3 linked regions of the Synechococcus elongatus PCC 11801 genome follow. The protein of the gene in region 2 interacts with the protein of the main gene of each other region in a pairwise test. Links are inferred from orthologs where the notes say so. Each region holds a gene or a part of one and is shown on either strand. Other genes may lie near its edges.

Region 1 (9,516 bases), 1.3 Mb from region 2 along the record:
CGCTGCTTCGATCGCTCTTGGGGAAAGCCCAGCGGCATGATGACTTGGTTACGGCGTTCCGCTTCCAACTGCCGGAGTTCGCTGGGATTGACCCAGTGGATGCAATCGACAGGACAGGTATCGATCGCCTCTTGTACCAGGTCTTCAGGGTCACCGTTCTGCCGAACGACTCGCGAACGCCCGTAATCCGGCTCAATGTAGAACGTATTGGTGGCCACATGCGAACAATAGCGGCAGCCAATGCAGGTGACTTCATCCACCCAGACCAGCTTTTGCCGCAGTTCCCCGCCCAGTTCCGGCTCGAGTCCGCTACGGGCTTTGCCACTGCGGAGACTTCCCCCCAGTTCTGGCTCCAGCCCGCTGCGGTCTGCATCCATTGTTAGCCGTTCCAGCGTTGGACAACCAAGCGAATCGAACCATCCGCTTGTTTCACTTCTTCCGCCACTTGGAAGCCTTGATCGGCGGTGGTGGAGAGCACCGTGCGGTAGGCATAGCGCTGGGTAACTTGGCTGAGGAAACGCTCCACCGTCAGCGGTTGCTGCCAATATTGGAGGTCGGCGACCAGTTCATATTCTTGGCCATTCCAACGGAAGCCAATGTCGTAGCCATTATTTTGTTCGATCGCCACGGTCGCAGTTTCCGTTTGCCCTTGATAGCCCCGCACCGGCACCGGACCTGCTTTCCAGTCAATGCCGAGATCTGTCAATGCCGACTGAAGAAAGTTGAGGTTGCGGATCTGCGTTTTGATGCGGCTGAAGTGAGACATAGAAACCTCTATCCGACAAACGAACGGGGCCAGCGATCGCGATCAGTAGTCGGTCGATTGCTCGACCGAGGTAACAACTGCAGCATTAGCGAAGTAGTCAGCTGAAGGATGTTGGGTCACAACCTGCCCCAGCTGTGCTTCGATTTCGGCAGTGATTTCGGTGCAATGCTTGCCCTGAATCCCCGTGACTTGTTCTTCAACCCGTCCATCGGGATGAATCACAAACTCCAGCGTTTCCAAGGTCATAGCAGCAATCCAAGCGATCGGGATGCGGTGAACGACTCAGACAATGATCAGGACAAGCCGAGCTGGCTGTCGCAAGATGCTCTTACCGTAGCTCAAATATTCGGTGAGGTTAAGGCTCAGTAATTAGGTTTTTGGCTGAGCTGCAACTGCCAGAAACCAATGGAGCGATCGCACCCAAGTTTGTCCCTATCATGCGCTTCAGCACTACTGCGAGCCATCGAACGGGTCTGGCTTGCCTGCCACACAATCACCTTAAGCAGGCAAATGAATCGGGGTGTGCTTCAGCGATCGCTACCAGAGCAGGCCATCTTGCTGGAGGGTTTCAATCATTTGCAGGGCGCGAGCATCGCCGACTTGCAGTAGCGAGGCTTTGGCATCTTCGCGCACACTCATATCTTCGTCTTCCACCAAAGCCTCGATCAGGGCATCGATGACTGTGGCGTAGACGATATTGGCAGGCAGTGGTCGGCACAGTTGGCCCAGCGACCAAGCACAGTTGCTGCGTACATCGGCTTCCGGATCACGGCGTAGGGCTTCAATCAAGCTGGGAACCGCACCGATCACGGTTTCGTAATCAACGACGGCCGTGTTGCCCAAGGAGCTGGCTGCCCAAAGGCGAACCGGCGCAATGTCGTGGCGCAGCGCTTCGATTAGGGGTTGAATCGAGCGGCGATCGCTGTAGTTGCCCAGCGCCCAAGCCACTGCTTTGCGAACATTGTCATTTTGATCGTGGCGCAGACATTCAATCAGAACATCGACGGCTTGGTGACTGACATTGCGCCCCAAAGCATAGGCAGCCGCTGTCCGAATATTGGGACAGGTATCATCCAGCGCTTTGATTAGGTGAGGAATCGCCCGTGGTTCAGTCAAAGCCGCAAAAGCCCGAACCGCTGCCAGACGATTGAGCGCGTTGGCATCCTGAAGCTGCACCAGCATCACTTCGGGATCTGGCGGTGTGGTGTCTTCTGTCTGAAGGAGCTGATCGAGGGGATCGACCAAAGCCGATTCCACGTCCTCAATCAAGTAGAGATCATCACTGCGCATAAAAAATACTTTAACCAAAGAGGGGTTCGGGTCGATCTGTCCCGTTCGCTCTGGGCTAGCGGCAGTCTATCGAAGGACCTCCACGGACAGTCAGGACTCGCTGGCAGCGTTGCGGATCAGTGGCTTGCTGAGACTCAAGCTTTCTACACAGAACCCCGCACGTTGGTACAGGGCGATCGCGCCGGGATTATCGGCATAGACCTGCAAACTGAGGCTGCGATCGCCTTGCAACTCGGCCCAGTCTTCTGCTTGGGCCAGCAGTGCAGTGGCTAGCCCCCGCCGCCGATGTTCCGGCTCCACATAGACGAGAAAGATGTAGGTCTGGCGATCGCCTGTGCGTTGGTCTTGCGACTGTCCTAGCCAAAGACCCGCGACAATCTGGCGATCGCCAGCCGTCACGATCCACCAGATCGACGTCTCTTCGCTCAGAAAGCGATCGAGGGTTCGGGCAAGATGGCTAGGTGGTAGTGATGCCGTGCCTTCGCTGTAGCCCGCTTGGAGATAGCGCAACAGTTGAGCGCGATCGCGGGGCTGACCACGCTGCCACTCATAGCCGGCAGGTAAGGCTACCGCCACAGCACCACAGCAGCAGGCTCGATCGGTGCCGGTGCTGACATGTCATCGGGCAGAAAGGCGCGGGCACTGACCGCAACCAACGCCACAAAGAAGGTCAGCACAATCAACAGCGGCAAAACGTACTGGCGGAGAACGGTGATCATGGCAAGAGTGTTGGGGTGGGTAGGGTTGGAAGACGGTGATGGCTCAATTTCCGCAACCAGAACCCACCCAAAACAGCGGTGAGCAGCGCGAGCCAGCCAGTCAGAGGCTGCAAGAGCAAGAAGCCTCCAACACTGAACATACTGCCGAATAGCAGCAAAGAGGCTGCGACAATCCGCAGGCCATCAATACGAAGGTCTTGAATTGGAGCCAGCCCCGACTGTTGTTGTTGTCGTCGCCAGCCAGGGCCACCCGGGCGAATTCGCGCGTAGAAGCTCTGCAAAACCGATTCGGGCTCGGGGGGGGTCAGCAGCATGACCGTAATCCAGATTGCCGCTGAAATCAGGGTTGTGACCAGAAGCCGTAACCCAAAATCAGGGATTTTCAGCCAAGGCAGCACTGAGGTCGAAAGGCCAACAACGAAGCCTGCCAGCATCGCCGCCAATTCCGCTGCCGCGTTAATCCGCCACCAATACCAACGCAGAATCAGGACAACGCCAGGACCAGTCCCGATCGCAATCACCAAGCGGAAGACCGTGCCGACATCATCACTGAAGAAAGCGGTGACAGCCCCCAAAACAGTCACGAACACGGAGGCAAGCCGACCGACTGTCACCAGTTCCGCTGCCGAAGCCTGCGATCGCCAGAAACGGCGGTACAAGTCATTCGTCAGATAAGAGGCGCCCCAGTTGATGGAGGTCGACACCGTACTCATGAAGGCGGCGAGTAACGAGGCAGCCACCAACCCCAGCAACCCCGGCGGCAAAAAGTCCAGCATCAGCTTGGGATAGCCCAACTCTCGATCGCTCAGGTTGGGATAGAGCACGAGGGCTGCTAAGCCAACAATGACCCAGGGCCATGTCCGTACAACGTAATTGATGATGTTGAACAGCCAAGCCGCTTTGGCGGCGTCGCCCTCGGTGCGAGAGGCTGCCAACCGCTGAATAAACTCCCCCCCACCATCGCTGCGACGGAAAGTCCACCACTGCAGGCCGAGATAGGCCAAAAATGTCGTTGTGGTCAGGCCAGCCGTTTCAGTCCAGTCGAAGCTGCCCCCGCTCCAGCGGAAGGGAAGAAAGTCGAGCGATCGCCCCAAGCCCATCGCCTGCAGCTGATCGACCAAGTTACCCATACCGCCAATGCTGCTGACGGCACTGGCCGCCACAATCAAAGCCCCGACCAGCGCTAGGACGAGCTGGAAGAAATCGGTAACCACGACCCCCCAAAGACCAGAGACCCCCGAGTAGACCAAGACGATCAGGCAAATTGCAATGACACTCCAGAGGCGACTGTTCTCGCCCACATCGAAGCCCAGACTGTTCCAAACGCCCAGCGCCTCGATTGTTTTGGTCATCGCCAGAATGGCGTAGCCGATGCCGATACAGTTGATCGGCACTGCAAACAAAAAGGCCTTGATCCCCCGTAACCAAGCTGCTGTCTGACCGCCGTAGCGCAGCTCTGTTAGTTCCGCATCGGTGATGATCTCCGATCGCCGCCAAAGACGGGCAAAGATATAGATCAAGCTGACGTGGGCAAGACCAAAGCACCACCACTCCCAGTTACCAGCAATCCCGCGCGTCCCAACCAGTCCAGCAACGTAGAGCGGCGTATCAACCGAGAAGGTCGTAGCGGCCATACTGGCGCCGGACAACCACCACGGCAGCGATCGCCCCGACAGGAAGAAGTCTTCAATGCCCCGCGAGGCTCGGCGGGCAAAGTACAGACCAATACCTAAGCTGATGACCAAGTAAAGACCGATGACCACCCAGTCTAGAAGCTGCATCGTGGTGAAAGGCTAACTGCGGCCTCATCTTCGCACTGTTCTGCAGCTTAGAAAAAGAATTACGATTGCGCGATCGGAATTCTCTTTAGAAAGTTTTTAGATTTTCTCTCAACTTTAGGCAAGGCATCGTGACAGGGTAAGAAGCGGCTCAGCAGCGCTACTGCGATCGCGGTTTCTCGCTTTGATTGATGCAGCGCTCTTAGCATAAATGTCACTTAGCCAACAGGAAGCCAATTCAAAAATGTGATGTAGTTATTTGAAGCATTTAGGAAAATTTCCAATTCCCCCAAAGCATTCAGCCTGCTAGGTTTTCTTAGAAACTAAAGAAAGTTCGCAGTTTTCCCTTGATCCCCGTCTAGTTTTCGCCGATATGATGCCATTAATTGCCGATTCTGTTCAGCAATCGGACTACAAAAACTGTTAATGCAGCCTGTTCTCTCTTGCGGACTAAGGATCGATATAACCATGACAACGATTCAACAAATTCGCTGCCCTAATTGCGGCCGTCCCGCAGAACGGGAGCATTTTGCTAGCCGCCAAGTGCTGCAAACCCAATGCCCCTGCTGTGACTATTTGTTAGTTACCTGCAGTCTGACGGGCCGCGTCATTGAAGCCTATGCACCGGGCATTGGTTCTCGGCCACCCCAGTGGGGTTAAGTCCAACCAAGCCTTGACTACCAACCAAAACAGAGTCATGAGAAGCGATCGCTGAATTTTAGCGATCGCTTTGATTTTGTTGAGTTTGCGACAACGGTCAGGAAAGCTCTGGCTCAGCTTAGACCGTGAGAGAGGTTGGCCGTCGATTGGCTCGCAGTTGCCCACAGGCTGCATCGGCGCCCAATCCTTTAGACCAACGCACAGTGACTGCAATTCGCTGCTGGCGCAACGCTTCGGCAAAGGCATCCACTCTCGCCTTGCTGGGGCGCTGATATTCAACCTCATCAATGGGGTTGTAGGGGATCAGATTGACGTGGCTTTGGAAGCCTCGCAGCAGTTTTGCCAGTTGCTCAGCTTGAGCAGGATGGTCATTCAACCCTGCCAGCAGAATGTATTCGAAGGTGACGCGCCGCCCTGTGATCTGAACGTAATCGCGGCATTCCTGCAGCAAGTCAGTGATGGGGTAGTGACGTGAGCTGGGGATAATTTGGTCGCGCACTGCTTGGCTGGACGCATGCAAACTGACCGCCAAGGTGAACTGTAGAGGGCGATCGCCCACGCGACCGGTTTCGGCGAGGCGGCGAATATGGCCGGGGATCCCAACGGTCGAGACTGTGATGCCGCGCTGGCCAATGCCGATGTCTTGGTTGAGGCAGCGAATCGCCGACAGGACTGAGTCAAGGTTGAGCAGGGGTTCACCCATGCCCATGAAAACGATATTGCTGACTCGTTGCTGCCAGTTTTCTTGAACGGTCAACACCTGATCGATGATTTCGTGGGGCGCGAGGTGCCGCCGGAACCCCCCTTTGCCCGTGGCACAAAAGTCGCAGGCCATGGCACAACCCACCTGCGAGGAAACACAGACTGTCAGGCGATCGCCCGAGGGAATGCCAACCGCTTCAATGATTTCGCCATCATCGAGCTGCAGCAGGTATTTAACCGTGCCGCTCGGCGATTGACTGCGCTCAGCGATGCGCGATCGCCCAACGGGAACCGATTGCAAGGACTGACGCCAGTCTTTGGGGAAAACGCTAATCTCCGCCAAGTTATGGACGCTGCGCTCGTAGAGCCATTGGTGCAGCTGCTTGGCACGGTAGCTGGGCTGCCCTTGGGCAACAACCCAATCCTGTAACTCCGGCAGCGATCGCCCCAATAAAGGAGTCGTTTCAGCAACCGCTTGCGGTTCTAGACCAGACCGAGCCAATGGAGGAAGCCCTCGTGAGTGGTGATTTCAAAGGCGATTAGCGTGATAAAGCCCAGCATGGCCAAACGCCCGTTCAGCTTTTCAGCAGTCTCATTGAAGCCAAAGCGAGGACGATCGCGGCGAGGCGTGATGGTTGGTTCTAGGGTGGTCATAGCAGCAGCAAGCTTTTCTCCATGATGTTGCATTTTGTCAATAAACGGAGGTGACGTTCGCGATCGCTGGAATCTGCCACAATAAGCCCGTTCAGTCGGGACCGCAGCATGGACATCGGAGTGCCGCGTGAGCTCAAGGATCAAGAATTTCGGGTCGGGCTGAGCCCTGCCAGCGTGCGATCACTCAGTCTGCAGGGACATCAGGTCTGGATTGAGCAAGGGGCTGGGGTCGGATCGGGATTTCCAGACGAAGACTATTTACAAGCAGGTGCCAAGGTCGTCGCTACGGCCGCAGAAGTCTGGCAACAGCCGCTCGTGGTCAAGGTGAAGGAGCCGCTGCCCCAGGAATACGACTACCTGCGATCGGACTTACTCCTGTTCACTTACTTACACTTAGCAGCCGATCGCTCCCTGACTGAGCGACTGATCAGCAGCGGAACGACCGCGATCGCCTATGAAACTGTCACCGCCCGCAATGGCAGTTTGCCGTTGTTAATGCCGATGAGCCGGATTGCAGGTCGACTGTCGGTGCAATTTGGAGCTCGCTTTCTAGAACGCCAACAAGGGGGACGAGGGGTTTTACTAGGTGGGGTTCCCGGTGTCAGTCCTGGCACGGTGGTGATTCTGGGTGGCGGGATCGTCGGAACCGAAGCTGCCAAGATGGCGATCGGCCTGGGTGCCAAAGTCCAGATTGTCGATATCAATGTTGAGCGGCTAGCTGAACTGGAGACACTGTTTGGGTCCCGGGTTGAACTGCTCTACAGCAGTCCTGCCGAAATTGAAGCCCGCGTCCCGCAAGCTGACCTGTTAATTGGTGCAGTTTTAGTGCCCGGACGCCGTGCACCGGTGCTCGTTAGTCGCAACCTGATTACCCAGATGCACCCCGGCTCAGTTGTCGTGGATGTGGCAGTAGATCAAGGTGGTTGCATTGAAACCCTGCGTCCTACTAGCCACAGCCAACCAACTTACGTAGAAGCAGGCGTTGTTCACTACGGCGTGCCCAATATGCCTGGGGCTGTTCCTTGGACAGCGACACAGGCTCTGAATAACAGCACACTGCCCTACGTCCAAGCGATCGCCGCCCACGGCTTGGGTAGTTTGGATCGCGATTCTGGTTTGGCGGAAGGACTGAACGTGGCTCAGGGACAGATCGCCCATCCGGCGATCGCGGCCGCCTTCCCCGACCTACCCCACCGTTGAGCGATCGCAGCTGAGAGTCTCACTAAAAAGCGGCTGTTTCCTGAGTTCTCGGCGATTGAACAGCGCAATGGGAACTCAGTGCAAATGTTGCGGTTCTCGGTACATTAGGCAAGGATTCCCTGAGCGAAGAAAATTCTCTAACTGCGGATCCGCTTCCCTTTGACCCTGCTCTTTTGTTCAAACACCTCCATGGCTGCTTTTCTCTACCGTCTCTCTTTGCTGAGCGCTCTGGCGATCGCAGCCCATGGAATGGAGCCGCCTGCGGCGATCGCGGACATTGTGGATCCTCAGGCTACGGGCCCATCCCCCACGATTGCCCAAAACTCCCCACCACCAGCCGCAACCACGCCGGCACCGACGACGCCTCCATCGAGCCCCGTCAAGGAAGTAGTTCCTGATGCCAATCTGCTCAAGGAGTTGCAAGCTAACCCAAATCCCTTCCAGCTTCCGAATCAGCCCAACCAAGTTCAAACCGAATCGCTCCAACCACTGACTTTGGAGCAGGCGCTGAATTTAGCTCGCCTCAACAATCCCCAAGTCCAAATTCGCCAGCTCCAAGTTGAGCAACGGCGGGCAGCGCTGCGAGGAACAGAAGCTGCTCTTTACCCAACCCTTGGGCTTCAAGGTAATGCTGGCTATCAGCAGAGTGGCAACCGGCTCAATGTGACTGAAGGGTCTACCGTTCAGCCCACAGGCAGTAGTCTCTTCACCACTCTGGGACAATCTTCGATCGGGGCAACCCTCAACCTGAACTACACGATTTTCGATTTTGTCCGGGGTGCCCAACTAGCTGCCAGCCGCGACCAAGTCACCCAAGCAGAACTGGATCTCGAAGCCACCCTCGAAGACCTGCAGCTCACTGTTTCTGAAGCCTACTATCAGCTCCAGAATGCCGACCAGCTCGTTCGAATTGCGCGGGAATCGGTTGTTGCCTCGGAACGAAGTCTCAAAGATGCAGAGGCTCTATTCAGAGCTGGCGTTGGTACCCAGTTTGATGTGCTGCGGCAACAGGTTCAGCTTGCTCAAGACCAACAAAATTTGGTTGACAGCATCGGAAATCAAGATAAAGCTCGCCGTTCCTTAGTGCAGGCTCTCAACCTGCCGCAAAACGTCAATGTCTTGACGGCCGATCCTGTAGAACTAGCCGCACCTTGGAATCTCAGCCTCGACGAGAGTATTGTCCTTGCTTTTCAAAACCGTCCAGAGCTCGAGCGGGAAGTGCTGCAACGCAATATCAGTTACAACCAAGCCCAAGCAGCCCGAGGACAAATCCTGCCGCAATTGGGCCTGCAAGCCTCCTATGGCGTAACCGGGTCAATCAATAGCAACCTCCGCAGTGGCAGCCAAGCTCTGACCTTCCCATCACCAACGCTCACGAATAACAGTAACTATTCTTATTCCATTGGATTGGTACTCAACGTGCCGCTGTTTGACGGTGGCTTAGCCAATGCCAATGCCCAGCAACAGGAACTGAACGGCCAGATTGCGGAGCAGAACTTTGTGCTGACGCGCAATCAAATTCGGACCGACGTTGAGACTGCCTTCTACGACCTGCAGACCAACTTGGCAAACATCGGCACCACCCGTAAGGCTGTTGAGCAGGCACGAGAAGCCCTACGCCTGGCACGTCTGCGCTTCCAAGCTGGTGTTGGCACCCAGACGGAAGTGATCGACTCGCAACGAGACTTGACGCGGGCAGAAGCTAACGCCCTCAATGCCATCACGGCTTATAACTTGGCGCTCGCCC
Region 2 (9,548 bases):
GCAGCCCCCCTCCAACAGGTACAGATCCAGCGCCGTCTCCTGCCAGCCAGTCTGCTAATCACGGTCCAAGAAATTATGGCAACGGCTCAAGCCTCGCGGGTCGTAGTGGAACCGAATCAACCTCCGCAGGAACGCTGGGGCATTCTCGATCGACAAGGCGTTTGGCATCCCCTCTCCGCCTATGAGCGACTCGGCGCCAACTTGCCTCAGACGACGCTGAAGGTACGCGGCTACCGCGAGCCCTATCAACGCCTGTGGCCAGCGCTCTATACCCTTTTGAGCAGTAGTCCCGTCCAGATTCGAGGATTGGACTGGCGCGACCCCACCAATCTGATTTTGGAAACAGAGCTCGGTCTGGTTTATTGCGGTCCCTATGACCCCGCGCTGTTACCCCAGCAAATTGCCACCCTCGATCGCCTACGGCAGCTGCCAGAGAAAACGAATCTGGATGCGATCGCCTATATCGACCTGCGACAACCCGCAACCCCTCGGGTGCAGATGAAACCTACTCCACCACGGCGATCGCCTCAAACTGTTGCACAGTAGAGCAACGTAGTTTTTAGTGTCACAATCAGCATTTTTGACTAAGCCTTGCGCGTATTGCTCAGGGGGGCGTGCGGAGTATTTTGTGATTGACAACCACTGGTTACGGTTGCCTTTCCCGACGGAGTGCGTCAATAATTCTCTTGTTTTTAGTTCGCTGCCCTAAACTAACGTTCAACCTAGCTTGTTCAAGTTATCGGTTGGCCGCTACTCCTCACTCCCATGACCGACCCTATGCCGATCAACAACTCCTATGGCTTCAACCGTGATGGATCTCTGTCGGGGTTTGACGCGCTAGGGCAGCCAGAAGAATTGATTATCCCCAGCAGCGTTGCTCGCATCAAAGTGATTGGTGTTGGTGGCGGTGGCAGTAATGGGGTCAACCGCATGATCAGCAGCGATGTCAGCGGGGTTGAATTTTGGGCCCTCAACACCGATGCTCAAGCCCTGCTCCATTCCGCAGCCCCCAAGCGCATGCAGTTGGGACAGAAGCTTACGCGAGGGCTAGGGGCCGGGGGGAATCCTGCGATCGGCATGAAGGCAGCCGAAGAGTCGCGGGAAGACCTGATCGCTGCTCTTGAAGGTGCTGATCTGGTCTTTATTACTGCAGGCATGGGCGGCGGCACTGGTACCGGTGCGGCACCAATTGTCGCTGAGGTCGCTAAAGAAGTGGGGGCGCTGACAGTCGGTATTGTCACCAAGCCCTTTACGTTTGAAGGGCGTCGCCGCATGAAGCAAGCGGAGGAAGGCACGGCTGCGCTCCAGAACTCCGTTGATACCTTGATCACCATTCCCAATGATCGCCTGCTCCATGCCATCTCGGAGCAAACGCCGATTCAAGAAGCTTTCCGCGTTGCCGACGACATTCTCCGGCAGGGTGTCCAAGGGATTTCTGACATCATTACAATTCCGGGCTTGGTCAACGTTGATTTTGCCGACGTCCGCGCGGTGATGGCCGATGCCGGTTCAGCCCTGATGGGCATCGGCAGTGGTTCGGGTAAGTCACGTGCACGGGAAGCCGCGCACGCTGCGATTAGCTCACCGCTGCTCGAGTCCTCGATCGAAGGGGCACGGGGTGTTGTCTTCAACATCACGGGTGGCCGGGACATGACCTTGCATGAGGTCAACGCGGCGGCTGATGCCATTTACGAAGTGGTTGATCCGGAGGCAAACATCATCTTTGGTGCGGTGATCGACGATCGCCTCGAAGGAGAGCTGCGGATCACCGTCATTGCCACGGGCTTCAGCACCGATCGCCCCAACCTCAACACCACTTCGACCATCACCGCTCAATCTTCTAGCCCCTCGCCTGCTGCTCCCAGCTCAGTCAACCCACCGGTGAGTGGTGGCCTCGACATACCGGCCTTCTTGCAGCGGAAAATTCAAAACCGGCCCCAGTGATTCCTCCGATCGCGCTGACCATTGCGGGCTCAGATAGTGGCGGCGGGGCAGGTATTCAAGCAGATCTGCGGACTTTTGCCTTTCACAGAGTCCACGGGACTTGTGCCATTACCTGTGTAACTGCGCAGAATACGCTGGGCGTGACGCGCGTGGATGCGATCGCCCCAGAAGGGGTCACTGCACAGCTCAAAGCAGTGCTTGCTGATTTACCGCCTCAAGCTTTGAAAACCGGCATGTTGCTCAATGCCGAGATTATGGAAGTGGTCGCTCAAGCGATCGCTCCGCTCACAATTCCTCGAATTATCGATCCAGTGATGGTGTCGCGCACTGGAGCTGTGCTGATTGATCAGGCTGCGATCGCTGTCCTGCGCGATCGCCTCTTACCGCTGGCAACCGTCTTGACCCCCAATCGCTACGAAGCCCAACTGTTGGCAGGGATGGAAATTCAAGACGCTACTGATTTGGATCGAGCAGCGCAGATTATTCAGGATTGCGGGCCGCAGGCGGTGCTGATCAAAGGCGGCGCCGCGACCGGTGACTGGCACGGTGTTGATTGGTGGTGGGATGGACAGCAATCCCAAGTCTTGAAGACAGAAGCGATCGCGACACCCCACACCCACGGCAGTGGTTGCACCCTAGCTGCCGCGATTGCAGCCAACGCTGCGCTAGGGCTTGATCCGCTGGCAGCGACGCAAACAGCCAAAACCTACGTCACCGAAGCACTCCGCCACAGCCTCGCGATCGGCCACGGCCAAGGTCCACTTGGGCACTTCTACTCTTTGTTTTGATTGAGACGATTCAACTCTTCCCGCAGTTGACTCACTTGCTGGCGCAGACTTTCAAGATCATCCGCGGCAGAAGTCGAATTGCTCGGCGGCGCACTGTCGGCAGGAGTTGATGCTGCGCTCGTATTCGCCTCTGGCTCAACTTCTTCAACAGTGATTTGAATTGGCTGAGGAATGGGTGGGGGAGAACCCGCAGGCCCCCCGACAGAACCTTGAGCCTGACGAACTAATTCTTCTACTGCCTGCTTAGCTTCTTCCGTGGTCATTTCACCACGGGCAACTAAGTCATCCACCAGTTTTTGAACGCGATCGCTCAGGTCAGCGAGATTTTCACTCTTGGCAAGCTCAGGCACATAGGAAGCCAAACCAATGCCGAGGTAGACCGCTTTTTGGAGAAGATCAGTAACAGTGCTCATGCCAGCAGCTCTGGGGCGTCTTGCTTCAGCATAGCCTTGCCATTCAGGGCGTTGAAGTCGATAGGGCCGCTCTGGGAAGTGACTCTGGCCACATTCGCTGCGATCGCAAAGACTCATGCAAAAAAAGTGACCCGGAGTCTACGCCTGTCAAAAGCATCCCTTACTGCTGCTACCTTCCGGTCCTGACAGGATTTGGGCGTTCTGACCACATAGGTCCGAGTCAATCTCAGCATAGCATTGCTCCCCTATCGAGCGATCGCGCCGGTCTGATAGCGTGGGGAAGCGCGTCTCAGTTGCGACCATGCCGATCACGCCTCGTCACCTGCGTCAGTGGAAGCAACAGGGTCGCCCGATCGTGGCGTTGACTGCTTGGGATTTTGCGATCGCCAGCATTTTGGACGAGGCCGGCATTGATCTGGTCTTGGTGGGTGACTCGTTAGCGATGGTCGCCCTTGGGCATCCCACTACGCTGCCCCTGAGCTTGGAGGACATGATCCACCATGTGCAAGCAGTGCAACGCGGTTGCCGCAATGCGTTGATCGTCAGTGATTTACCCTTTCTGTCCTACCAAACCAGCCCAGAGGATGCAATTCTGGCAGCGGGTCAGCTGCTGAAGGTGACGGAAGCCCAAGCCGTCAAACTAGAGGGGGGCTATCCGCGCCTCCTAGAAACGGTGCAACGGCTGGTCGAGGTCGGTATTCCGGTGATGGGGCATGTGGGCCTAACCCCGCAATCCGTACGGCAGCTCGGCTACCGCCAGCAGGGCCAAACACCCGAAGCACAACAGCAGATTTTGGAACAATCTCTCGCGCTGGAGGCTGCTGGGGCTTTCGCGATCGTCTTGGAGCATATTCCTGACCCTCTAGCGGCCACGATCACGGCGAAACTCTCTATTCCAACGATCGGGATTGGAGCCGGCCCCGACTGTGATGGGCAAATTTTGGTGACGGCTGATTTGCTAGGCCTCACGCCCACCCAGCCGCCCTTTGCTCCGGCCTACCTCAACTTGCGCCAAGCGATCGGGTCTGCTGTCCAGCGCTATGCCCGTGAAGTCCGCGATCGCCAGTTTCTACAGTCTCAGCCAGCCGAGCAAGAGCCGCTGGCCTAAACAGTCGCGATCGCATCTAAACGCTCGAATAAACTAGCCAGCACTTGATTGGAAAAGAGCATGCCCTCCGGCTGGGTCAGGCTAAGGCGATCGCCCTGCCACTGCAGCCAACCCGCTTGTTGGTAGCGCTGAATGACCGGTTGCAGCGATCGCAGAAACTCTGAACCAAACTGCTGCTCTAGCGAAGACCAAGCCAGCCCTTCCGCAAGCCGTAGACCCAACATCAGCGTCTCTGCCAAGGCATCGGCAGGATCGGGGGGAATCGGTGCACAGGCTGCCGCGATCGCCCCTGGTGTCTCAAGCCAAGCAAAGTAATCTGCTCGGCGACGGGGGCGGCTAAAGCGCTGACCTCGCAGGGCGCTGGTCGCGCCGACACCGAACCCGTAGAAGGAATCATTCTGCCAATAGACGCGGTTGTGGCGACACTGAAATCCCGATCGCGCGTAATTGGAAATTTCGTAATGCTCAAAGCCCGCCGCCTCCAACGTGGCGTGGGTCAGCTGATACATCGCTGCCGCTTGTTCATCCGCTGGCAAGGGGCGATCGCCGGGCTGGTAGCGCTTGCCAAAGACTGTTTCAGGTTCCAGCACGAGGTCGTAGGCCGAAAGGTGAGTCGGGTCCAAGGCGATCGCAGCCTCCAGAGAAGCCTGCCAATCAGCCAAGGTCTGGCCGGGTAGACCCGAGATCAAATCCAAGCTGAGATTCTCGAAACCGGCTGCTCGGACATCCGCCACCGCGCGATCGATATCAGCCCGCCTATGGGTGCGGCCACAGCATTCGAGTAGACCGTCTTGAAACGCCTGAGCACCAATGCTGACGCGGTTAAAGCCCAGCTGACGCGTCGCGATCGCTTGCGATCGATCAAAGCTCGCGGGATCCATTTCGATCGAAATTTCAGCCGTTGCCGCAATCCCAAAACGGCGATCGAGCGCCTGCAGAATGCGATCGAGCTGGTTGGGGCTCAGCAGAGACGGCGTTCCACCACCAAAAAAGATCGTTTGCAGTGCTGGCCCGAGAACGGGGGTCGCAGCAATTTCTTGGCAGAGTGCGTCGACATACTGGCGGATCATGCCCGACTGATCCCCCCGCAGGCGATCGCCCACGACACTGATCGGGAAGTCACAGTAAAAGCAGCGACGGCGGCAAAAAGGAATGTGCAGGTAAGCTGCGATCGGCAAATTGGTCATGCGCTGTTGCCAGCAAGCCCATACTGATGGGTGGATATAATGGGGCACCCTGCCTCGCGGCTGGCGCGATCCCGTGCAGCCACAGAGTTTGCGCCGCTTCGGTTCGCGACTATGTTAGACGCTTTGATTATTCTGCTTTTTTTGATCACCGGTGCGGTAACCGGTTTCCTGGGAGTTGATCTGCTGCCGGAGCGCGCTCTGCAACAGGTCACGGATCTGGAAGGACTGCGCTTTGTGGTCGCCGGATTCACTGCTTTGTTTGGTGGCTTGTTTGGTCTCTTGGCGCAAGCAACCGTCCGACGACTGCAGCTGCAAGCGCGGCAGATGCCCACGGATCAACTGATCAGTCGAGCTGTCGGGCTGATTCTCGGTCTGGTAATTGCCAACCTGATCCTGACGCCCGTCTTCCTGCTGCCGATTCCAACCGAGTTTGTTTTCCTCAAGCCCCTAGCAGCAGTGATTGGCAGCATTGCCTTTGGCATGTCGGGGATTACCTTGGCCGATACCCATGGCCGTACGCTACTGCGGCTGGTTAATCCGGGCTCCGTTGAGTCTGCCCTGCTAGCGGAAGGAACGCTCAAACCGGCAATCAGCAAAGTGATCGACACCAGTTGCATCATTGATGGGCGGATTGAAGCCCTGATTGAAACGGGCTTTTTGGAAGGGCGGCTGATTGTACCGCAGTTTGTTTTGCAGGAGTTGCAGCAACTCGCCGATGCCAGTAATGACCAGAAGCGATCGCGGGGCCGGCGCGGCTTGGATGTGCTCAACCGCCTGCGCGAGACCTACGCTAACCGCATCTCGATTAACAGCGCCGACTACGACGACATCAGCACCGTTGATGCCAAGCTTGTTCGCCTCGCACAGGACCTGCAAGCACCATTACTCACGGTGGACTACAACCTCAATCGGGTCGCCAGCATCCAAGAGGTAACGGTACTCAACATCAACGACCTGGCTAAAACCCTACGCCCCACCTATTTGCCGGGCGATCGCTTCGACCTGCGGATTCTCAAGGAAGGCAAAGAAGCCGCTCAAGGCGTGGGCTATCTCGAAGACGGCACGATGGTTGTCGTCGAAGAGGGACGGCCCTTTATTGGTAGCGAGATTGCGGTGATGGTGACGGGTGCCTTGCAAACCTCCGCCGGACGCCTGATTTTTGCCAAGCCTGTTTCACTAATGCCCGCCTAGGTCTTCCACCCCATCCCTTGCGTAACAGAGCGTGAGCGAAAGCTAAGAAAACGGCGCAATCTGCAGGCTTCAGCGATCGCGGTGCCCACGATAGGAGCAGATGCCGCTTTCTGCGGAGAAAAATGGCCTCCTCCCCTGTCTACGCCACTTTGGACGGCAATGAAGCGGTTGCGCGGGTAGCCTATCGCCTCAGCGAAGTGATCGCCATCTATCCGATTACGCCTGCTTCACCCATGGGAGAGTGGGCTGATGCTTGGGCCGCGGCACATCGACCGAACCTCTGGGGCGATGTGCCCAGCATTATCGAAATGCAAAGTGAGGCGGGCGCTGCTGGAGCTGTGCATGGGGCGCTGCAAGTCGGATCGCTGACGACGACTTTCACGGCTTCGCAGGGATTGCTGTTGATGATCCCCAATCTCTACAAGATTGCGGGCGAACTGACGCCGATGGCGTTGCACATTGCGGCGCGATCGCTGGCAGCACAGGGACTCTCGATCTTTGGCGATCACAGCGATGTGATGGCCGTGCGGGGAACAGGATGCGCTCTCCTTTGCTCTGCTTCAGTGCAAGAAGCACAGGATTTTGCCGCGATCGCCCTGCGAGCCAGTCTGCAAAGCCGGATTCCTTTCCTGCATTTCTTTGACGGCTTCCGCACCTCCCATGAAATCCAGAAGATTGCACTGCTGCCGGACGAAGCATTGCAGCAATACATTCCTGCCGAGGCGATTCGTGAGCATCGACGTCGCGCCCTCAGTCCTGACCATCCGGTGATTCGCGGCACGGCTCAGAATCCTGATGTCTACTTCCAAGCCCGTGAGACCGTTAATCGCTACTACAACGCTGCTCCGGCTCTTGTCCAAACGGCGATGGATGAATTCGCGCAACTGACGGGACGCGCCTACAAGCTGGTGGATTATGTCGGCGCACCGGATGCAGAACGAGCGATCGTGGTGATGGGCTCCGGTGCGGAAGTCGCTGAGCAAACCGCACTAGCATTGCAAGCCCAAGGCGAAAAAGTTGGCGTGCTGAAGCTGCGGCTCTATCGGCCTTTTCCTGCGGCGGAACTGCGGCAAGCACTACCAGCGACCGTGAAAGCGATCGCGGTTCTCGATCGCTGCAAGGAACCTGGAGCCAGCGGCGAACCGCTTTATCTGGATGTGGTCGAATCCCTGTCGCGGCTGGAGCAACCGCCGCGCATCATTGGCGGGCGCTACGGCCTTTCCTCCAAGGAATTCATGCCAGCGATGGTTAAAGCGATCTTTGATCACCTTGCTCAACCACGCCTGCAGCATCCCTTCACGATCGGGATTGAGGATGACCTGACGCATCTGTCACTGCCGTGGGATGCCGATTGGTCGATCGAAGCCGACGACACGGTGCGGGCGATCTTCTACGGCCTTGGCTCGGATGGCACGGTTGGTGCCAACAAAAACTCGATCAAAATCATCGGCGAAGACACCGATAACTGGGCGCAGGGCTACTTCGTCTACGACTCGAAAAAATCAGGTTCGGTCACGGTTTCCCACTTGCGCTTTGGCCCCCGCCCGATCGCCGCACCCTACCTGATCAGTCAGGCCAACTTTGTCGCCTGCCACCAGTGGCAATTTCTGCACAGCTTCGACCTGATCGATAGCGCTGCGCCTAAGGCCACGCTGCTGATCAACAGCCCCTACAGCCCTGAGGAGACGTGGCAGCAACTGCCCGAAAAAGTGCAGCAGGGCATTCTCGATAAGCAACTCCAGCCTTGGGTGATCAACGCCGATGCACTAGCAGCGGAGCAAGGGCTAGGTCGCCACATCAACACGGTGATGCAGGTTGCTTTCTTTGCGCTGTCGGGCGTCTTGCCCCAGGAAGCCGCGATCGCGGCCTACCGGCTGGCGGTCCAGAAAACCTACGGAAAGAAAGGTCAGGCAGTCGTTGATGCCAACTTGGCGATCATTGAGCCGACCTTGGCCGCCCTCAAACCTTTGCCGGTTGGCGTTCCCGTTGCGGCGGGTGTGCCGGAAGCACCGGCGATCGCATCAGCTCCACCTTTTGTCCGCGATGTACTGGGTTCAATGCTGGCTCGCAAAGGCGATCAAATCCCAGTCAGTGCGCTGCCCGTCGATGGCACCTATCCCAGCGGCACCAGTTGCTACGAAAAGCGCAACATCAGCGACACGGTGCCGGTTTGGGAGCCCGATCTCTGTGTGCAATGCGGTAAATGCTTAGTCGTCTGCCCCCACAGCGTCATTCGCGCCAAAGTCTACGGGTCAGAAGCGTTGGAGACAGCACCGGAGGCGTTCAAGCACGTTCCCGCTCGCGATCCGGTTTGGGGCGATCGCCAGTTCACGATTCAGGTCTCGACGGAAGATTGCACCGGCTGCCAGCTCTGCGTCGAGGTTTGTCCTGCCCGCGATCGCCAGCAACCGCGACGCAAAGCACTGAACATGGCCGCACAAGCCCCGTTGCGATCGCAAGAGCGGCAAAACTGGGACTTCTTCCTCAACTTGCCCGAGGTCGATCGCAGTGTCTTAAATCTGCACAAAATCGGCCAGCAGCAGCTGCAACAACCCCTGTTCGAGTTCTCGGGAGCCTGTGCCGGTTGTGGCGAAACGCCCTACCTGAAGCTGGTGACGCAGCTGTTCGGCGATCGCATGTTGGTCGCCAATGCCACGGGTTGCTCCTCGATCTACGGCGGCAATCTACCGACGACGCCTTGGACGCATAACGCTGAAGGGCGTGGCCCTGCTTGGTCGAATTCGCTGTTTGAAGACAACGCGGAGTTTGGCTTGGGCTTTCGGGTTGCGCTCGATCAGCAGGAAGCGATGGCGAAGCAGTTGTTAAGCAACCTTGCGGCGATCGCGGGCAATCCCCTTACACCCGATCTGGTGCAGCAAACGCTCAACGCCGACCAGTCGCAGGAGACCGGCATTTT
Region 3 (9,655 bases), 640 kb from region 2 along the record:
GGCAATGTTCTCTATTTGTGAAAACTTAAAATTTAACCGCTTCAAGAGGAATAAGTACACTCAAGTCAAGATGTACATGCTACTAAGAGACTTGTGTATTCTAATAGAAGCACTCCTTAGAAAGAAATACTTAACCAACTATCCGAATGGTTCAGAGGGAGGGAGTCTTTTTAAATTACTTGAGTTCAATTTGTCTATTAGGGGCTTTAGGTTTAATAACTCTAGCCTTAAAGGGAAAAATAGAGCTCAAGGTATTCAGGAGTTTCTTGATAAATTAGATTCTATCTTTCAGTCAACTGAAGATTTAGTAGTCAAGCAATGTTTCTGCTTGGCTCTAACAAGAAACTTTACAAGTCATCATCTCGATATTTCCAATGAGATCAGGTCTGAGTCTAGTCAGTTCACTCTATCTGATGTTTGCGAGACTATTATTGTTAACCTTCTTTCAGTATTGCTGTATTTTTATGCAGTTAATGCAGTCTAGAGCCAAGAACAAAAAATCAGTTCAGTCCTTGGCTCTATTGGGTTTATCAGAGCACAATTCCCAATTTTTGTCGCCACTGATCTAGCGTCCAATCCCAGTGATCTTCCCAGCGCTGCGACACCAATAAATCCGCCTTGTCAGCTAGTTCCAGTCCACGAGCCACCTCTTTAAGAATGGGGGCTGGATCGCGTCCTTCCTTGATTGTTTTCAGCAGACCACCAGCAATCAGCAACACCGCAAGAGGCGATCGGTTTTGGCGCAAATTGAAAGCTTGCAGCCCTAGCTCACTGGCCGGATCAGTGCCAAAGCCTGTGATCACGTGGGTGATGTCATGGGTGACCCGCAGTCGCTCAATGATGTATTCATCCGCATTGGTAGCTGGCTTTGCGGGCTGCAAGTCATCGGGGGAGAGATTTTGACTGAGCAAGAGCGAGGCATAGGCCTGCCCGAGCGTCCCCGTCGGTAGTTGGTTGAGCGCTTCAAGAGAGGGGCGAGCTGGTGCGTAGTGTTCCTCAGCGAGTTGAGCCACTGCCGGATGCGAAAGCATCCAAGCCCGACTCTGAGCTGCGATTTCCGTTTTATTGAGAGAATCGGCGATCGCCAACACGCGATCGAGACTTTCGGCACGGGCTGCTTTTAGGAAACCGAGCAGCGTCCGCAAATTTTCGAGCCGCTGTCCCAAATTGATCAACATGGCAAGTCCTCTTCGCCGTTTCCACTCTAGGAGTACTGTTGCGCACACTCCAGAGAGATCCTGCTTGTCTTAAGACATCTGACTCCGTCTGACTCAGGGATCAACCTTCACCTCAGCAACAAGGGCTAGGGACGCTGACGCACGCCTCGATACTGCACTTGGCGCTGAAGGGCGTAGTGTTTGGCAAAGCGGGGTAGATCGCCACTGTGCCCCATGACAATCAACGTGTCGCCAGCATGCAAAAACAGATCTGAACCAGGCCGCAGGATCATCTCGCCGGTAGATCGCCGTAGCGCCACGATAATGAAAGCCCCCTTGCCGCTGACTTCAACTGACCCTAAGCGATGGCCAATCAGTGGCGATTGGGGGGCGATCGCCAGCTCATCCATTTGGATATCCAATTCACCCAATAATTCATTGAGCGTTTGGTGACTATCACTACTCTCCAATAGACTCGATGAAGCTGGATTAGTAATTAAATAGGCCATCCGTAATGCGCCGATCGTCGCAGGCAAAATGACGCGATCGGCTCCAGCCTGCAATAGCTTCTTCTCAGTGGCGGGCAACTCTCCCCGTGCAATGATGGTCAAGTTAGGATTGAGTCCTCGAGCTGTCAGCGTAATAAAAACATTGGCAGCATCATCAGGTAAAGCAGTTGCTAAAGTCAGTGCCTGTTCAATACCCGCATCTAGTAGAACTGTTTCATCTGTCGCACTGCCCCGCAATGCTAAAAAGCCTTGCTCTTCTGCTTGTCGGACTCGAGATTCATCACTATCGATAATGATCATCGGCAGATTAGCATCCGCAATCTTGCGAACTAGAATTTGGCCAATTCGACCAAAGCCGCAGATAATCACGTGCTGTTTCAGGTTTCGAATCTCTCGAGTCATGCGTCGCACGCCCAAAGCGCGTCGAATTTCGCCTTCCGTCACCAGCTGCGCCAAGCCGCCGATCAGATACACCGCTGAGGAAGTGCCCGCCAGGATGACGAAGATCGTGAAGACTCGCAGCTCAGGGGTATTGATCGGGCGCACTTCGCCATAGCCCACCCCAAAAATCGTGATGACGACCATATAGATCGCATCCATCAAACTCCAGCCCGCTAACCAGTAGCCCAAGATGGCGATCGCTTGGGTCGCGACAAAAAACAGTCCCCCAATCAACACCTTGCGCAGGGATGGCGGGAGCGATCGCCGGGGTGAGCCAGCCGTCATGGAGCCAAGACGCGATGCATGGTTGAGTTCTAGTCGGAATCAGCAACCGAGAACTGTATCCAGCGCAGCGATCGCCCACCCCAGAGCTGAAGCTGGGCTTAAATCTGACTGAGTTTGCAGCGAGATCCCGTCCTATTGAAGAGAGTTGCCAGATGCTCAAGATGAAGCCTGGAGTGATCGCTTTTCTACTGGGACTGCTCACCGCCTGCCAAGCGCCGCTCGCGCAGATTCTCCCCGTTGCTGGCGGTGGCTCCACTCGTTGGGATGCCAATGCGCCTCTACAGGTTGCTTTTAATCACGATCCAGACCAGCGATTTACCGACGGCTTAGGGCGCGATCGCGAGGGAGATGACCTGGAAGGGCGACTCCTTGCCAGCTTGGAACAAGCAACAACTTCAATCGATGTTGCGGTTCAGGAAATCCAGCTTCCTCGACTGGCAACGGTCTTGGCCCAAAAACACCAGGCGGGCATCCCGGTTCGCGTCATTTTGGAAAACCAATATCGCCAGCCCTGGAGTCAGCGCCTCTCTGCCCCGATGAGCGATCGCGATCGGCAACGACTGGAGAACTACCGGCAACTGGCCGATCGCAATCGAGATGGCCAGCTCAGTCCAGCTGAAATTGCCACGGGAGATGCTGTCGTCATCCTTGAGCGTGCTGGGGTGCCGATCCTAGATGACACCGCTGATGGCAGCAAAGGTAGCGGCCTCATGCACCACAAGTTTGCGATCATCGATCGCCAATGGGTCGTCACCGGTTCAGCCAACTGGACAGCCAGTGATTTCTTTGGCGATCCGGGTCGACTGGCCAGCCGAGGCAATGCTAATCATCTGCTCTGGTTCCGCAGCCCTGCGATCGCCGCTACCTTCCAAACAGAATTTGACCTTATGTGGGGAGATGGCCCCGGTAACTTGCCCGACAGTCTGTTTGGCCGGGCGAAGCCGCCGCGATCGCCGCAATCAGTGCGCGTAGGTCAGACCCGTGTCCTGGTGCAGTTTTCGCCCTCCAGCCTGCGATTGCCTTGGGAGCAGAGCACCAATGGCACGATCGCTCGTTACCTCACGCAAGCTCAACAGCAGGTTGATCTGGCGCTCTTTGTTTTTTCCGAGCAGGCGATCGCGGATGTTTTGGAAGCGCGATCGCAGCAAGGCACCCAGATTCGCTTGCTGATTGACCCTGGCTTTGCCTATCGGCCCTACAGCGAACTGCTGGATGCGTTCGGCCTAACGCTACCCGATCGCGACTGTCGTGTTGAGCCTAACAATCGCCCTTGGGCAACACCACTGGGAACTGCCGGAGTGCCGCGTTTGGCGCCGGGCGATACGCTGCATCACAAGTTCGCCGTGATCGATCGCCAGCGTGTGCTGACCGGATCCCACAACTGGAGTGCAGCGGCAAACGAAAACAACGATGAAACCTTTCTGGTCATTGAGGATGCAACCCTAGCGGATCGATTCAGTGCCGAATTTGAGCGACTCTATGCCAGTGCGTTCTTGGAAATTCCGCCAGCTCTACAACGGCGAGTCAACGAGGCCAATCGCCGCTGTGGGAGTCGATTGGAAATCGCACCCAGCCGAGATTCCGCAGAGCCTGAAGACTAACCAGTCATGTCTTTCATCGCGCGATCGCACCTGTGCGGATCAGGTGGTTGACCACTGCATGAACAACTCACGCTCCCCAGTGCGCTCATCCAGTCGCTCTTCAACTGGCTTGAAGCCGTGTCGGCGATAGAATTTCTGCGCGCGATCGTTGTTCACGTACACACAAAGTCCCAGCCCCTTTCGCAGGGACTGCGCCTGCCGGAGGAGTGCGCTACCGATACCCTTGCCTTGATGCGTTGGATCAACGAACAAGGCTGCCAGACTATCCTCCACAAGCGACAGAAAGCCCACAGGCGTTCCAGCTGCATCACAAACCACGTAGGTTTCGGCTCCGGGAAGGTACTGGTCTCGCATGGCCTCGGCTTGAGAGAGCCAAAACTCGTCGGGAATGAAGGCGTGCGCTTCGCGGGAAGCGGAAAGCCAGATGTTGACGAGAATTGGGAGATCGTCATTGTTGGCCAGACGAATCATGCAGCCCTCTCAGTCACCATTGGTCATCCTCAAGATGCCTGTTTTATGCCTGTTTCAAGCTGCTGTTTGCGATAAAAAGCAGTCCTACCACGGGCTGGGTAAGACTGCGGATTGTTGAATTCAGCTTGACTTGGTTCCTAGAACAAATCGCTATCGGGATCTCGAGGTGCCATCCCACCTTCCTGATCGCGGCGCGAGCCGAGCAGTTCGAGACGATTGCCCCTCACCACAGGAGTGGTTCGCTGCTTGCCATCGCGATCGGTCCAGCTTTCGATTTTGAGGGCGCCACTGATCCCGATCAGGCTGCCTTTTTTGACATAGTCGATCGCAACTTGTGCCTCACGCCCCCAAAACTCCACGTTGAACCAGTCGGGTTCATCGTTCCGGGTGCGGCGATTGACCGCCAGCGAAAACTTACAGACTACTGAGCCGGACTCGAAGTAGCGAGCCTCAGGGTCGCGGCCCACGCGCCCCACCAAGTTGACAACATTTAAGCTCATCGTGCAGTCAAACTCCCGTGCGTTGCTCAGTTTCATTCTGGCAGTTGTCGCCCAACCCGCCGAGCCAATCGCTGCCTAGACTGAGTTAGCAGGAGGCGATAGAATCCTCTGGCGTTGCAGGCCACTCCACTGCGTTTCTGGCTTGCTACTCAGCTTAATTACCGCAGCCACGTCATCAAGGCGGATTTATCAGTGAGTATTCTTCGGCGCTTCTCCCTCTCCCGCGACATGGGTATTGACCTAGGGACGGCCAACACACTGGTCTATGTCTCCGGTAAAGGAATCGTTCTGCAAGAGCCTTCAGTGGTCGCGATCGACCAAAACCTCAAGAAACCCCTAGCGGTCGGCTCTGAGGCCAAGTTGATGTTGGGGCGTACGCCCGGCAGTGTCGCAGCCCTGCGCCCCCTGCGGGATGGTGTCATCGCTGACTTTGATGCCGCTGAGCTGATGCTCAAGCATTTCATCCGGCGGGTGCAGGAAGGGCGATCGGGGGTTGCCCGCGTCGTGATTGGCATTCCCAGTGGCGTCACGGGGGTGGAACGACGGGCAGTGATGGAAGCTGCAACCCAAGCAGGCGCCCGCGAAGTCTATCTCATTGATGAGCCGGTTGCAGCCGCGATCGGGGCAGGACTGCCAGTGGCAGAACCGACCGGGACGATGATTGTCGATATTGGCGGTGGCACTACCGAAGTCGCCGTGATGAGCTTGCAGGGCATTGTCCTCAGCGATTCAGTGCGAGTCGCAGGCGATGAACTGAGTGAGGCGATCGCGCAGTATCTCAAGAAAGTCCACAACCTCGTGATTGGTGAGCGAACCTCCGAGGAAATCAAAATTATGGTCGGGTCGGCGTTCCCCGACAACGAATTTGACGAGACGACCATGGAAGTCCGGGGTCTGCACCTGCTCTCGGGTCTGCCCCGTACCGTCACGATCAAAGCAGCGGAAGTGCGCGAAAGTATGGCGGAGCCGCTGAATGTAATTGTGGAAGCCGTCAAACGTACCCTCGAAAAAACCCCGCCAGAATTGGCAGCAGACATCGTCGATCGCGGGATTGTGCTTGCCGGCGGCGGCGCTTTGGTGCGCGGCTTGGATGAGCTGATCAGCCATGAGACGGGCATCATCACCCACATTGCACCAGACCCACTCAGCTGTGTGGTCTTGGGAACGGGACGTGTGCTCGAGAACTTCAAGAGTCTGGAGCGGGTGTTTAGTGCTAGCTCCCGTGCCTAGCGCGGTACGAGACGGCAGAACACGATGACGGATGTGCTGCGTTGGTTCAATCGCTTTGGGATCCGCGTGGCGATCGCAGGGGGACTGATTGGGGTCGCTTGGATTTTGCGGCAAACCCAAGGTGCCCTGTTGGCAGAGGTCTATGCCTTGATCACTCGCCCCTTTTATCCAGGGCCAACGCAGCAGGAATGGGTGCAGTCGGCAACGGTGTCGGGTCTAGAACAGGCACTCCTAGAAGCCGAAGCCGAGAATCGAGTTCTGCGTCAACAACTCGCCCTGCAACCCAAACAGCCCCCGGGAACCGTTCTCGCCCCGATCATTGGTCGCAGTGTCGACAGCTGGTGGCAGCAAGTCACTCTCGGACGCGGTAGCCGCGCTGGGGTGCAAGTGGGGGATAGCGTGAGTGGTCCAGGAGGGCTAGTGGGGCGCATCGTTAGCGTTTCCCCCAACACCAGCCGGGTTCTGCTGATTACCGATCCCAGCAGCGGCGTCGGCGTAATGATCAGCCGATCGCGCAGTCAGGGCTACATTCGCGGCCAAGGCACCAACCAAGTCACCGTGCGCTTTTTCGATCGCGATCCCGTCGTGCGTCCGGGGGACGTCGCCGTGACCTCCAGCGCCAGTACACTTTTCCCCGCTGGCTTGCCGGTCGGGGTAGTTCAGAAAGTTGATCTGCAAGCCACACCTGCCCCCGAGGCAGTCTTGCAACTCTCGGCTCCGATTGGGCAGCTAGAGTGGTTGACGATTCAGCGATCGGTACCCAGCCCGCCATGAGCTTCAGTGCTGACGATGCGCGATCGCCTTGGCTGGCGACTGGCTTATCGGCACTGGGGCTAACCTTGCTGATGCTAGTTCGGCTCCCTGGTTTGGAGCTGGCAGGTATTGCGCCTCACTGGGTGCTGCTCTGGTTGATTACGTGGGCACCGGGTCATGCCGTCTGGCAGGGGATTGTGGCGGGGGTAACGCTGGGATTGCTGCTCGATGCGCTCAGTACTCCCTATCCCACCCATGCACTGGGACTAGCGATCGCGGGTTGGCTGATCACCGCTGGCTACCGCCGCCGCTGGTTTAGCTTGGAACCGATCGCGTTAGTCAGCCTCTGTTTTGGCCTGGCTATTTTGATCGAAGCCACGACGGCGCTGCAATTCCTGATTCACTTTCACGATTCCAATAGCTGGTCGCCCGAAGCCAGCAATACTGCCCAGCGAATTATTGCCGACCTCAACCGCCCTCTAGTGCCCGATCAAAAGGTGGGCATTAACCCCCGCTATGTCGCTCAACCGCTGTACTTTTTGCGCGGGATTCTCTGGGACTTCGCCCATATCGGCTTGGCTTCAGCCGTGATCAGCAGTCTATGCCTACCCCTCGTCTTTATCCCGTTGCGATCGCTCTGGCAGGCTAAACGCGATCGCCTGTAAGGCATGGCTGGCAAGGCTAGCGATCGCTGGCGATCCGTCTGGATCAGGGCGGAGACCTTAAGCTTTCCTCAGAGGAAATTGCCGAATCAGAATTGCCTGTGGATACTGAGGGCAGTTTTTTGAGCCCCTGGCATGACTATCGCGAGCCCAACGGGGTTTCGTCGCCTGCCCCCCTGGCTGGCACGACTGGCGGGCAGTTCAACGCTGAGTGAATCTCAGCCCGATCATGCGGCTTGGGTCTGGCTGGGAGGTGCGCTGGTCTGGATGATTCTGGGCATGTGCCTCGGCATGATCGCCGCCATTAAGCTGACCTATCCCGACTTCTTGGGTGGAACTGCACCGCTTGGCTTTGGGCGCGTCCGTCCCGAACACGTCAACACGATTCTGTTTGGCTGGATTGTCGGCGGTGAAATTGGTGCAGCGCTCTACATCCTGCCTCGTGTCTGTCAGCGATCGCTGATCTTGGGAGAACTGGCTTCCTTGAGCGGCTGGGCATATCACATTGCTGTGCTGCTGGGCCTAGTTAGCGTCAGCTTGGGTTGGACAAAGGGTGCCGAATACGAGGAATGGGTGCGTGGCATCAACCTCGCGGTGGTGATTACGGTCAACCTTACGGCGCTTTGTCTGGCCTTGACCGTGTTTGAACGGCGAGTCAGTGGATTGTTTGTCAGCGTCTGGTACTTTTTCCTGTTCGCGATCGCCTTTGACTTCATCTACATTCCCGCCAACCTGAGTCGGAATGCAGGCGCGGAAGGTGCGGTGATCAACTGGTACTACGGCCACAATGCCGTTGGTTCAGTGATGACTGGAGCAGGACTGGCGATCGCCTATTACGTGGTGCCGCGGCTGCTGAATCGCCAACTGTTTGCCCACGGCGTCGCCACGCTGAGTTTCTGGACTTTTGCCGGTTTCTACATCTGGAATGGCGGCCACCACTTGCTCTATGGGCCGGTGCCGCGCTTCATCACGATGATGGGCTACTTCGCGGCCTTTGGTATGACCCTGCCCTTCGTCCTGTCGACAGTTTCGCTCTGGGGAACGATTTGGGGGCAGTGGCGCGCCATTTGGGAAAGCATTGCGGTGCGCTTCGCTGTGCTGGCGGCTTTTGTCTACTTTTGGGCTTCGGCTTCGGGAGCCATGCTGGCCTGGCATGAACTCACCATCATTCAGCACTTCTCTGACAACACGATCGCCCACGTCCACCTTGCCTTTTTGGGTTTTACAACGCCAGCCCTGAACGCCTTGCTCTATCTAATGGTGGAGCGCGGTCTACGACGTCCTTTGATCCCGGTCCTGCAAAAACTGCACTGGTGGATGTTTGTGATTGGCTGCGCCCTCTACATCTTGCCGATCTACGGAGCCGCTTTTTTTGAGGGTGTTGGTTGGTTCCAGCAAGTGCCTTTTAGCGAAACCGTTGCGCTGCGCTACCCCTACTACTACCTGCGGATGTATAGCGGTTTGTTCCTAATCGGCGGGCAGCTCGCCATGGTCTGGAACCTGATTTATGCCTGGCGATCGCCGGCACTGGAACCTGTGGCTGCGATCGAATCACCTGTCTGGCTGGTTCCGGGAGAAGACGCATGAGACGCCTCTCCTTTCTGCTCTCGGGGTTGCTCATCCTCTGCCTGGGCGTGTTCATCATCAGCGAGCTATCGATCCGGATTGCTGGTGATACCGTTCCGTCCCCGGGGCTACAGCCCTACAGCGAAGTGGCGCTGCGCGGCCGTCAGGTCTACATCGAAAATGGGTGCCTCTATTGCCACACCCAGCAAGTTCGACCGCTGACGATCGACGCACCTTATCTACATGGCACGCGCCCCTCGCTGCCCAATGACTATGTCTACGATGCGCCCCACCTGATGGGGACAGAACGTCAAGGTCCCGACCTCACCAACATTGGGCGCAAGTATCTGGGAGCTGAAGGTGCTGCCCAGTTGTCGGTGCTGCTGCGGAATCCGCGCTTGCAATTCGCCAATGCGACGATGCCGAGCTTTGATTTCCTCAGCGATCGCGATCGCGCTGATCTCGTCGTTTATCTCCAGA

The links.
Region 1: the proteins of ftsZ (region 2) and rlmN interact in binary tests that used the Escherichia coli proteins (3 or more experiments, as listed by UniProt). The link is inferred for Synechococcus elongatus PCC 11801 from one-to-one orthologs.
Region 3: the proteins of ftsZ (region 2) and DOP62_RS10135 interact in binary tests that used the Escherichia coli proteins (3 or more experiments, as listed by UniProt). The link is inferred for Synechococcus elongatus PCC 11801 from one-to-one orthologs.

Annotation. Positions count from the first base shown.
Region 1 is NZ_CP030139.2:123,509-133,024, reverse strand. What follows is about bases 4,375-7,196. They hold rlmN (23S rRNA (adenine(2503)-C(2))-methyltransferase RlmN), read right to left. Parts: upstream 6,418-7,196; coding sequence 5,332-6,417; downstream 4,375-5,331. Other genes in these bases: ald (alanine dehydrogenase), read left to right, coding at 6,678-7,196; DOP62_RS00650 (chlorophyll a/b-binding protein), read right to left, coding at 6,399-6,569; DOP62_RS00660 (replication restart DNA helicase PriA), read left to right, coding at 5,022-5,213; DOP62_RS00665 (sodium:solute symporter family protein), read right to left, coding at 4,375-4,556. In the rest of the region: DOP62_RS00695 (ferredoxin), read right to left, coding at 1-377; DOP62_RS00690 (DUF1257 domain-containing protein), read right to left, coding at 380-766; DOP62_RS00685 (DUF2997 domain-containing protein), read right to left, coding at 809-1,012; DOP62_RS00680 (HEAT repeat domain-containing protein), read right to left, coding at 1,304-2,056; DOP62_RS00675 (GNAT family N-acetyltransferase), read right to left, coding at 2,147-2,632; DOP62_RS00670 (hypothetical protein), read right to left, coding at 2,623-2,775; more of DOP62_RS00665, read right to left, coding at 2,772-4,374; more of ald, read left to right, coding at 7,197-7,769; DOP62_RS00640 (TolC family protein), read left to right, coding at 7,959-9,516.
Region 2 is NZ_CP030139.2:1,387,627-1,397,174, reverse strand. Bases 1-2,854 are described here. They hold ftsZ (cell division protein FtsZ), read left to right. Parts: upstream 1-765; coding sequence 766-1,944; downstream 1,945-2,854. Other genes in these bases: DOP62_RS06655 (phasin family protein), read right to left, coding at 2,717-2,854; thiD (bifunctional hydroxymethylpyrimidine kinase/phosphomethylpyrimidine kinase), read left to right, coding at 1,941-2,732; DOP62_RS06670 (cell division protein FtsQ/DivIB), read left to right, coding at 1-546. In the rest of the region: more of DOP62_RS06655, read right to left, coding at 2,855-3,145; panB (3-methyl-2-oxobutanoate hydroxymethyltransferase), read left to right, coding at 3,447-4,253; radical SAM family heme chaperone HemW, read right to left, coding at 4,250-5,440; DOP62_RS06635 (PIN/TRAM domain-containing protein), read left to right, coding at 5,552-6,631; nifJ (pyruvate:ferredoxin (flavodoxin) oxidoreductase), read left to right, coding at 6,754-9,548. UniProt on the Escherichia coli protein: Essential cell division protein that forms a contractile ring structure (Z ring) at the future cell division site. The regulation of the ring assembly controls the timing and the location of cell division.
Region 3 is NZ_CP030139.2:2,032,746-2,042,400, reverse strand. The notes cover bases 4,233-7,193. They hold DOP62_RS10135 (rod shape-determining protein), read left to right. Parts: upstream 4,233-5,192; coding sequence 5,193-6,194; downstream 6,195-7,193. Other genes in these bases: mreD (rod shape-determining protein MreD), read left to right, coding at 6,929-7,193; mreC (rod shape-determining protein MreC), read left to right, coding at 6,219-6,968; DOP62_RS10140 (single-stranded DNA-binding protein), read right to left, coding at 4,602-4,964; DOP62_RS10145 (GNAT family N-acetyltransferase), read right to left, coding at 4,233-4,464. In the rest of the region: DOP62_RS10165 (hypothetical protein), read left to right, coding at 1-484; DOP62_RS10160 (Coq4 family protein), read right to left, coding at 531-1,178; DOP62_RS10155 (potassium channel family protein), read right to left, coding at 1,304-2,392; DOP62_RS10150 (phospholipase D-like domain-containing protein), read left to right, coding at 2,554-3,993; more of DOP62_RS10145, read right to left, coding at 4,033-4,232; more of mreD, read left to right, coding at 7,194-7,612; DOP62_RS10120 (cbb3-type cytochrome c oxidase subunit I), read left to right, coding at 7,745-9,196; DOP62_RS10115 (cbb3-type cytochrome c oxidase subunit II), read left to right, coding at 9,193-9,655. UniProt on the Escherichia coli protein: Forms membrane-associated dynamic filaments that are essential for cell shape determination. Acts by regulating cell wall synthesis and cell elongation, and thus cell shape.